Linked DNA regions of Eleftheria terrae. The protein of the gene in region 2 interacts with the protein of the main gene of each other region in a pairwise test. Links are inferred from orthologs where the notes say so. Each region holds a gene or a part of one and is shown on either strand. Other genes may lie near its edges.

The links.
Region 1: the proteins of ftsZ (region 2) and zapD interact in binary tests that used the Escherichia coli proteins (3 or more experiments, as listed by UniProt). The link is inferred for Eleftheria terrae from one-to-one orthologs.
Region 3: the proteins of ftsZ (region 2) and rlmN interact in binary tests that used the Escherichia coli proteins (3 or more experiments, as listed by UniProt). The link is inferred for Eleftheria terrae from one-to-one orthologs.

The regions. Positions count from the first base shown.
Region 1 is NZ_CP106951.1:2,353,046-2,356,177, reverse strand. Bases 113-3,092 are described here. They hold zapD (cell division protein ZapD), read right to left. Parts: upstream 1,991-3,092; coding sequence 1,235-1,990; downstream 113-1,234. Other genes in these bases: N7L95_RS10275 (prepilin peptidase), read right to left, coding at 2,781-3,092; coaE (dephospho-CoA kinase), read right to left, coding at 2,139-2,744; N7L95_RS10290 (DNA gyrase inhibitor YacG), read right to left, coding at 1,014-1,235; N7L95_RS10295 (NUDIX domain-containing protein), read left to right, coding at 537-980; N7L95_RS10300 (ATP-binding protein), read left to right, coding at 113-540. Also shown: more of N7L95_RS10300, read left to right, coding at 1-112; more of N7L95_RS10275, read right to left, coding at 3,093-3,132. UniProt on the Escherichia coli protein: Cell division factor that enhances FtsZ-ring assembly. Directly interacts with FtsZ and promotes bundling of FtsZ protofilaments, with a reduction in FtsZ GTPase activity.
Region 2 is NZ_CP106951.1:4,536,891-4,539,941, reverse strand. The notes cover bases 31-2,929. They hold ftsZ (cell division protein FtsZ), read right to left. Parts: upstream 2,138-2,929; coding sequence 923-2,137; downstream 31-922. Other genes in these bases: ftsA (cell division protein FtsA), read right to left, coding at 2,211-2,929; lpxC (UDP-3-O-acyl-N-acetylglucosamine deacetylase), read right to left, coding at 31-729. Also shown: more of lpxC, read right to left, coding at 1-30; more of ftsA, read right to left, coding at 2,930-3,051. UniProt on the Escherichia coli protein: Essential cell division protein that forms a contractile ring structure (Z ring) at the future cell division site. The regulation of the ring assembly controls the timing and the location of cell division.
Region 3 is NZ_CP106951.1:1,031,435-1,034,585, forward strand. The notes cover bases 73-3,071. They hold rlmN (dual-specificity RNA methyltransferase RlmN), read right to left. Parts: upstream 2,141-3,071; coding sequence 1,004-2,140; downstream 73-1,003. Other genes in these bases: N7L95_RS04625 (helix-turn-helix domain-containing protein), read right to left, coding at 73-184; pilW (type IV pilus biogenesis/stability protein PilW), read right to left, coding at 177-1,007; ndk (nucleoside-diphosphate kinase), read right to left, coding at 2,199-2,624; N7L95_RS04645 (pseudouridine synthase), read right to left, coding at 2,744-3,071. Outside these bases: more of N7L95_RS04625, read right to left, coding at 1-72; more of N7L95_RS04645, read right to left, coding at 3,072-3,151.

The DNA.
Region 1 (3,132 bases), 2.2 Mb from region 2 along the record:
ACCGACCTGGTGGACCTGCCCGACATCGTCGACCTGGTGGCCGAGCGGCCGGAGCGCTTCATCGTCTTCTGCGACGACCTCAGCTTCGATGAGGGCGAGCCGGGCTACAAGGCGCTGAAGTCCATCCTGGACGGCTCGGTGTCGGCGGCGTCGGCCAACGTGCTGGTCTACGCCACGTCGAACCGGCGCCACCTGCTGCCGGAGTACATGAAGGAGAACCTCAGCTACCAGCACACCGAGGACGGCGAAGTGCATCCCGGCGAGGTGGTGGAGGAAAAGATCTCGCTGTCCGAGCGCTTCGGCCTGTGGATCAGCTTCTATCCCTTCAGCCAGCAGGAATACCTGGCCATCGTGGCGCAATGGCTGCGCAGCTTCGGTGTCGCCGAGGAAGCGATTGCCGCCGCCCGCCAGGAAGCGTTGGTGTGGGCGCTGGAGCGCGGCTCGCGATCGGGCCGGGTGGCTTACCAGTTCGCCCGTGATCTGGCTGGCCGCGCCGACAGCGGCGACCAGGCCGCGGTCGACGGCGAGGCGGCCCGATGAGCGCCGTCGAGCATGCGCCGGGCCGCCAGCCGGTCGAAGTGGCCGTTGGCGTGCTGATCGATCGCGAGGGCCGTTTCCTGCTGACCTCCCGGCCCGACGGCAAGGTCTACGCCGGGTATTGGGAATTTCCGGGCGGCAAGCTGGAGGCCGGCGAGACCGTCGAGCAGGCCCTGCGGCGCGAGCTGCATGAGGAACTGGGCATCACCATCGGTGCGGCCCATCCCTGGAAGATCGAGATGTTCGACTATCCGCACGCCCTGGTGCGCCTGCATTTCTGCAAGGTCTACGACTGGAGCGGCGAATTCGAGATGCGCGAGCGGCAGTCCATGGCCTGGCAGGCGCTGCCGGTGTCGGTGCAGCCCGTGCTGCCGGGCACGGTGCCGGTCCTGCGCTGGTTCGCCGAGGAGCGCGGCTTCGACGGCCCTACCCATGCCGCTTGAACCGGAGCTCGCCGCAGGGCCCGCAGGCCCGTTTCAGTGGGGGTGCTCTCCGTCGGAGCCTTCCGGGTCTTGAGGGCCGGGCGGTGATCCGACCCGGTAGCTCTCGCTGGCCCAGGCACCGAAGTCGAGGTTCTTGCAGCGCTGGCTGCAGAACGGCCGCCAGGGGTTCTCGGGCGAGAACAGGCTCTCGCCCTGGCAGGCGGGGCAGCGCACCGTGCGCGGCCGGGGAGGCGGGGGCGGGGCAGGTGTGTCCATCAGCACAGTGCGAGTTCGAAGGCGGCCGATGATTCGTTGGCCGGCCGCAGCCGGCCCTCGGCATCCTGGCGCATCAGCCGGATGGACACCATCAGGCGGTGGCCGCTGATCTCGGGAATGATGCCCAGCGCCGGGTCCATGCGCACCCGCAGCAGCGAAAAGCTGCGGCCGGCCGGCAGGCTTTGCTGGTATTGGCCATTCTGGGCCATCACCTTGTGGGGCATGCCCGAGTCGCGCAGCAGGGAAAGCAGCACCTTCAGCGCCTCGGCCAGCGGCATCAGGCTGGCGGTCCATTGCTGCAGGTCGGCCTGGCGGCGCTCGGCCGGCAGTTGCTGCCAGGCGTAGTAGGCTGGCAAGTCGAACTCGCAGGTGCCGCCGGGGATGCTGATGCGGCTGCGGATGCTCATCAGCCACTCATTGGTGGTGAGCGCATGTCCGGCCTTGCCGGGCAACTGGTTCAAGCCGTTGAAGGCGTGGTCGATGCGGGCCACCACCTCGTCGAGCGCCTGCTCGGAGATGGACGGGTTGCCGCGGAAGGCACTGAGCTGGGCCTTCTGGCGTTCCAGCTCCTTGAGCAGGTCGGACTTCAGGTCGGCACGGGAGGCGACATCGATGATCTCGAACATCGTCGCGATCGCGAAGTGGTGGTCCACGGCCGCTTCCCGGGTCAGCAACAGAGCCAGCCGGTCGAACAAGTGCTCAAGCCGCAGCATCGTGCGGATGCTCTCGTTGAAGGGGTATTCGTACAGTATCAAGGCAGGTTCCCTCGGCCGCCGGGCAGCCGTCGGTGGCGAAGCTTCGCGGCATTGTTTCACAGGCTTTTGCCCGAAACCATGCGCAAGTCAGACACCGTAACAGCCAAGGGCTCGCTGTAACGCCCTGAGGGTGACTAGATGAACGGTTTCAACCGGTATGCCAGCGGTTCCACAAGGCCTGGACCTCGGCTTCCAGTTCAGTCAGGGACAGTCCATCGTTGTGAATGATGGCGTCTGCCGCTGCCGCGCGCTGTTCCCGCGTCGCCTGCTGCGCGATGATGCGCTCGACCTCCGCGGGTGCCAGGCCCGAACGGCGGGTGACCCGTTCAACCTGGGTGGCGACGCTGCAGTCGACCACCAGCACCGCGTCGACCAAGGCCGGCCAGCGCCCCGACTCGACCAGCAGCGGCACGTCGAAGACAACCATCTGGCCCGGCGCAGCGAGCGCGGCCTGGCGCACGGTTTCCTGGCCAATCAGCGGGTGCAGCAGCTGTTCCAGCCGCTGGCGTGCGGACGGATCGCGGAACACCAGATCGCGCATGCGGGCCCGGTCCAGCGCGCCGCTGCTGTCGATGAAGTCATCGCCGAAGGTGGCCTGCAGCGCTGGGATGGCGCTGCCGCCTGCCGCGCTGAGGCTGCGCGATATGGCGTCGGTGTCGACCACCCAGGCGCCCAACCGGGCCAGCAGCCCGGCCACAGTGCTTTTGCCGCTGCCGATGCCGCCCGTCAAGCCGAGTCGTTGCGGGAAGAGCATCGTGGGGCTCCGGTTTCGTGGTGCGCGGTCGCCTGGCTAGTACCAGCCCAGCCAGTCCTTGACGGTTTCCGGGCCGATCAGGAAGGCGGCAATCGCCGCCGCGCTCAGGAAGGGGCCGAAGGGCACATAGCGCCCCTCATGCAGCGCGCCGGTGAGCTTCAGGCCGGCCCAGCCGATGATGCCCGCCACACAGGCTGCGATCAGCACCGGCAGCAGCATGGTCCAGCCGAGCCAGGCGCCGATGCCGGCGAGCAGCTTGAAGTCGCCATCCATCATGCCGTCTTCCTTGCGCACCCGCTTGTAGAGCTGGTTCACGCTCCAGAGCGACAGGTAGCCGGCAACGGCGCCCCATAGCGAATCCAGCAAAGGCAAGGTCCAGCCCATGGCA
Region 2 (3,051 bases):
CACGAACTCGTCGTCGTAGCGCAGGCCGTCGGCATTCAGCACGCGGTAGTCGTCCACGACGATCGCGTTGTCCATGCTGCCGCCCAGGCCGAGGCCGCGGGTGCGCATCATCTCGACGTCCTTCGTGAAGCCGAAGGTGCGGGCGCGGGCGATATCGCGGGTATAGCGCCCGGAAGCGAAATCGAACACCACCCGCTGGCCGGTCTGGTCGACGGCGGGATGGTCGAAGTCGATCTCGAAGGAAAGCTTGTAGCCGTGGTAGGGATCGAGTCGGGCCCACTTGAGCGATGGGCCCTCCCCTTCACGCACTTCCACCGGCTTCTTGATGCGCAGGAAGCGCTTGGGCACGCCCTGGAGTTCGATCCCGGCGCTCTGCAAGAGGTAGACGAAGGAGGCTGCAGAGCCGTCCAGGATCGGGACTTCCTCGGCCGTGATGTCGACATACAGGTTGTCGAGACCCAAGCCTGCGCAGGCAGACATCAAATGCTCCACCGTGTGCACCTTCGGCGCGCCGGGGTCGCCCCCGACCGACAGCGTGGAGGCCATCCGCGTGTCGCTGATCGCCGTCGCCGACACCGGGATCTCGACCGGCACCGGCAGGTCGATCCGCCGGAACACGATGCCGGTGTCAGGCGCCGCCGGCCGCAGCGTCAGTTCGACGCGCTGGCCGCTGTGCAGGCCGACGCCGACGGCCCGCGTCAGCGATTGGAGTGTGCGTTGTTGGAGCATGTCCGCATTCTAGGGAGTCGGCTCGCGCCCTGGGTTTGAGGCTGTTGATCGCCACGATTGAGGCGCCGGGCCGCAGGGCCGGCAGCCGTCAGGCGTGCGGAATTGCACGGACCACCCGTGCAGCCCCCAGCCTGACGGCCGCTGCCGTCCCTCCTGCCTGCGGCGCCCCGCCAGGGCTGGCCGAAGCACCGGCTCAGTCCGCCTGCTTGCGCAGGAAGGCCGGGATCTCGATCTCGTCCATCCCGTTGCTGGCCAGCGCATCGACCTTGGCAGCCGCCTGGGTGCGGCCCGAGCGCCAGACGCTCGGGGTGTTCAGGCTGCTGTAGTCGTGCGTGGTGTGGCCGCCGACATGACCGGTGTGCACCGGGCTGTTGAGCACCGGGATGTTGTCGGTGCCGGTGCGCAGCGCCGGCTGCGAGTGCACCACGCTGATCGGCGCCTGCTGGCGGCGGGCGTTGCCCGACAGGCCGGTGGCGATCACCGTCACGCGCAGCTGGTCGCCCAGGCTGTCGTCGTAGGCCGTGCCGTAGATCACATGTGCATCATCGGCGGCATAGCGACGGATGGTGTTCATCGCGTTGCGGCTCTCGCTGAGCTTGAAGGTGCCGCGCGCCGCGGCGATCAGCACCAGCACGCCACGGGCGCCAGACAGGTCGATGCCTTCCAGCAGCGGGCAGGCCACGGCCGATTCCGCCGCCTTGTGGGCGCGGTCCGGGCCCTGTGCCACGGCGGTGCCCATCATGGCCTTGCCGGGCTCGCTCATCACGGTCTTGACGTCCTCGAAGTCGACGTTCACCAGGCCCGGGATGTGGATGATGTCGCTGATGCCGCCGACCGCGTTCTTCAGCACGTCGTTGGCCTGCGCGAAGGCCTGGTCCTGGGTGACGTCGTCGCCCAGCACTTCCAGCAGCTTCTCGTTGAGCACGACGATCAGCGAGTCGACGTTGGCCTCCAGCTCGTTCATGCCGGCGTCGGCCTGCTTCATGCGGCGGTTGCCTTCGAACTCGAAGGGCTTGGTCACCACGCCGACCGTCAGGATGCCCATGTCCTTGGCCACCCGGGCGATCACCGGTGCGGCGCCGGTGCCGGTGCCGCCGCCCATGCCGGCGGTGATGAACAGCATGTTGGCGCCGTCGATGGCGTCACGGATGCGGTCCACCGCTTCCTCGGCCGCGGCCTTGCCGGCCTCGGGTTTGGCGCCGGCGCCCAGGCCGGTGGTGCCCAGCTGGATCAGCTTGTGCGCCGAAGAACGGTTGAGCGCCTGCGCATCGGTGTTGGCGCAGATGAACTCCACGCCCTGCACGCCCTGGGCCATCATGTGCTCGACGGCGTTGCCGCCACCGCCACCGACGCCGATCACCTTGATCTGCGTTCCCAGGTTGAACTCTTCGATCATCTCAATAGGCATTTGGACCTCCTTCGTCACTAGCTTCGCCTACACACTCTCAAAACGCATCCGGCGGGCGCCTTGCGCACACCGCTCAGAAATTCCCTATGAACCAGTCCTTCACGCGGCCGAACAGCGTCTTCACCGAGCCGGCCTGCTGGGCCGCCCGGTGTCCCCGCACGCGGGCCAGCCGCGCCTCCTCCAAGAGTCCCATCACGGTGGCCGAGCGTGGATTGGCCACCATGTCGTGCAAGGCCCCCGAATAGGTCGGGATGCCCTTGCGCACGGGTTTTAGAAAGATGTCCTCGCCCAGCTCCACCATGCCGGGCATCACCGCCGAGCCACCCGCCAGCACGATGCCGGAGGACAGCAGCTCCTCGTAGCCGCTCTCGCGGATGACTTGGTGCACCAGTGAAAAGATTTCTTCAACCCGTGGCTCGATCACCCCGGCCAGTGCCTGGCGTGAAAGCATTCGGGGTGCCCGGTCGCCGAGGCCCGGCACCTCGACCTGCTCGTCCGGGTCAGCCAGCAGCTGCTTGGCCACGCCGAAGTCGACCTTGATCTCTTCGGCATCCTTGGTCGGCGTGCGCAGCGCCATCGCGATGTCGCTGGTGATCAGGTCGCCAGCGATGGGGATCACCGCGGTATGGCGGATCGCGCCGTCGGTGAAGATCGCCACGTCGGTGGTGCCGGCGCCGATGTCCACCAGCGCCACGCCCAGGTCCTTCTCGTCCTCGGTCAGCACCGACAGGCTGGAGGCCGACGGGTTCAGCACCAGCTGCTCCACCTCCAGGCCACAGCGGCGCACGCACTTCACGATGTTCTCGGCCGCGCTCTGCGCGCCGGTGACGATGTGCACCTTGACCTCGAGGCGGCCGCCGCTCATGCCGATCGGCTCCTTCACCTCGTGGCCGTCGATCACGAACTCCTGCGGC
Region 3 (3,151 bases), 3.5 Mb from region 2 along the record:
TCGGATCGGGCAGCTCGTCATGCCGATCGGCCTCCAGCGCCTCCAGTTTCTGGACCGTGACCTTGATCGAGGCCGCCAGCGCGGCGATGTGGATGCCGCTGGCCACCCGCGCGGCCTTCAGCATCTCGCCGGCGGTCTGGGACCCGTGCGGGGTCGGATGCAGGTTGCGGTCGCTGTCACTCATCGAAGCGCCTCCGCTCGAAGTCCGCTGCCTGGCGGGATTGCGGATAGCGCTGCTTCAATTGGTTGCCGTAGTCCATTGCTCCCATCGTGTTGCCCAGCTTGTGCTCGATGCGCGAGGCCAGCCAAAGGGTCTCGGCATTGGCCAGCTGGGGGACGTTGTTGACACGCCGGATGTAGAACCGGGCGCGCTCGTATTCGCCGCGGCGGTACAGCACGTCGGCCAGGTTGACGGAGATGGCCGGGTTGGCGGGGTCCATCTCGTAGGCTCGCGCCAGGGTTTGCTCGGCCTCAGGCAGCGTGCCGGCACGTGCCTGGCAGACCCCCTTGGCGAGCAGCGTCTTGGTGACGTCGCGGTTGCGCGGCTGGGCCGCCGCCAGATCGAACTGCGTGTTGGCGTCGTTGTAGCGGCCACGCTGGCACAGGAACCAGCCGTAGTTCTGCATCACGTCGGCATCGCGACTGTCGAGCTGCACCGCACGGCGGAAGCTCTCCTCGGCCAGCTGCTCTTCATTCAGGCTGGCATAGATCAGCCCCCGCAGGTTGTAGGCCTGCGGCATGTCGGGATCGGCCTGCAGGGCCTGCTTCAATTCGTCGAGCGCCGTGGTGGCCTGGCCCTGGCCGAAATAGGCGGAGGCCAGCTCAAGCCGGATGCGGGCGCGCTTGTGCGCCTCCGTCTCGTCGGAGGCGGTGACGATCTCGCGGCCGCTGCCGCCCCCCGGCGGCGGCAGATTGCCGCAGCCGGCCAGCCCGGCCGCCGCCAACACCAGCCACAGCGCGCGGCGCCAGCCATGAAGGACTGCACCGCCTTGCCCGCACATGGTCATCTTGTCTCCTGCCGGCGCCCGCCGGTGGTCGCGTGGATGGGGATGGGCTGGCGTGTCATGCGCTGCTGGACCCGGGTCCGGTCCTGCACCTCGCCGGCCAGCTGGCCACAGGCGGCGTCGATGTCGTCGCCGCGCGTCTTGCGCACGGTGGTGACGATGCCGGCGTCCATCAGGACCTTGGCGAAGGCCTGCACCCGGGCGCGCGGCGAGCACTTCAGCCCCGACGCCGGGAAGGGGTTGAAGGGAATCAGGTTGAGCTTGCACGACACCCGCCCGCGCAGCAGCGCGACCAGCTCATGGGCATGCGCCTCGCTGTCGTTGACACCATCGAGCATGCAGTACTCGAAGGTGATGAAGTCGCGCGGCGCGGCTTCAAGGTAGCGGTTGCAGGCGTCCAGCAGCTCGGCAATGGGGTACTTGCGGTTCAACGGCACCAGCTCGTCGCGCAGCGCATCGTTGGGCGCATGCAGCGACACGGCCAGTGCCACCGGGCAATCCTGCCGCAGCCGGTCCATGAAGGGCACGACGCCGGAGGTGGACACCGTCACACGGCGCCGCGACAGGCCGTAGCCGTGGTCGTCCAGCATCGTGCGCAGGGCCGGCACCAGGGCCGAATAATTCTGCAGTGGCTCGCCCATGCCCATCATCACCACGTTGGTGATGGCGCGCTCGCCGGGGGCCAGTTGCAGCCGCTGCCTCAAGTGGTGCTCGGCATGCCACAGCTGGGCGAGGATTTCGCCGGTGCCCAAGTTGCGGCTGAAGCCCTGGTGGCCGGTGGAACAGAAACGACAACCCACGGCACAGCCGGCCTGCGATGAAACGCAGAGCGTGCCACGGTCGTCTTCGGGAATGAACACCGCCTCCACCGCATCGCCGGCGCCGACGTCGAACAGCCACTTGATGGTGCCGTCGCTCGAGGCCTGCTCGGTGAGGACCGGCAGGGGCCGGATTTCCGCGCTGTGCGCGAGCTTTTCGCGCAGGGACTTCGCGAGGTCGGACATCTGGGTGAAGTCCGATGCGCCTCGCTGGTGGATCCAACGGAACAGCTGGGTCGCGCGAAAGCGCTTCTCCCCCAGCTGCTCGCAGAAAGCGGCCAGTCCGTCGAGATCGTGATCAAGCAGGTTGGCCGCCATATGCTCTCCTCGTTGGCGCCGCCCGCCGCAGCGGGGAGGCGCAGATGCTACGACCGCCTCAGCGGCTGTAGACGTTCATGCCGGGGAAGAAGAAGCCCACTTCCACAGCAGCCGTCTCGGGGGCATCGGAGCCGTGCACGGCATTGGCGTCGATGCTGTCAGCGAAATCGGCGCGGATGGTGCCCTTGTCGGCCTTCTTCGGGTCGGTGGCGCCCATCAGCTCACGGTTCTTGGCGATCGCGCCTTCACCTTCGAGCACCTGGATCATGACCGGGCCGGAGATCATGAAGTTGACCAGGTCGTTGAAGAAGGGACGTGCCTTGTGCACGGCATAGAACTGTTCCGCCTCAGCGCGGGACAGGTGCGCCATCTTGGCCGCGATGATTTTCAGACCCGCGCCTTCGAAGCGAGAGTAGATCTGGCCGATCACGTTCTTGGCCACTGCATCGGGCTTGATGATCGACAGGGTGCGTTCGACCGCCATGAATATTCTCCTGAATTCAACTACTTGGCAAAGCTTTGCATTGTAGCGCTTGAGGCCCGGGTTTTCCCCCGCCGAGGGCGCTTTTTCCGCCCTGCGGCATGGACTTGGAGCGCCGCCCCTCAGCGGCCGCGGCCGCCTCCACCGCCGCCGCGCTTGTTGCCACCACCACCGAAGCCACGGTTGCCGCCCTGGCCGCCGCCGCCGCCACCAAAGCCGCGGTTGCCGCCGGAGTTGCCGCCGCGCCCGCCGCCCTTCTGGCCATGGCTCTTGCGCAGGAAGGCGTCGGCGCCGATGTAGCCGACGCTGGTCTGCATCGGGTCAGGCTGGCGCGGCTGGCCTTGCTTGAGCTTGGTCGACTGTGCGAAGCGCTTGTCGTAGGTCTGCTCCAGCGGATCCGGGCCGATCACACGCGGCTGGGCCGGCCCACGGCCACCGCCACCACCGGCGCCGCCCGGGCCACGACCCTGGCGCTTGCCGGCCGGACCGCCCTTGCCGCCCTGCCCTTGGCCCTGCTTGCCGCCGCCCTG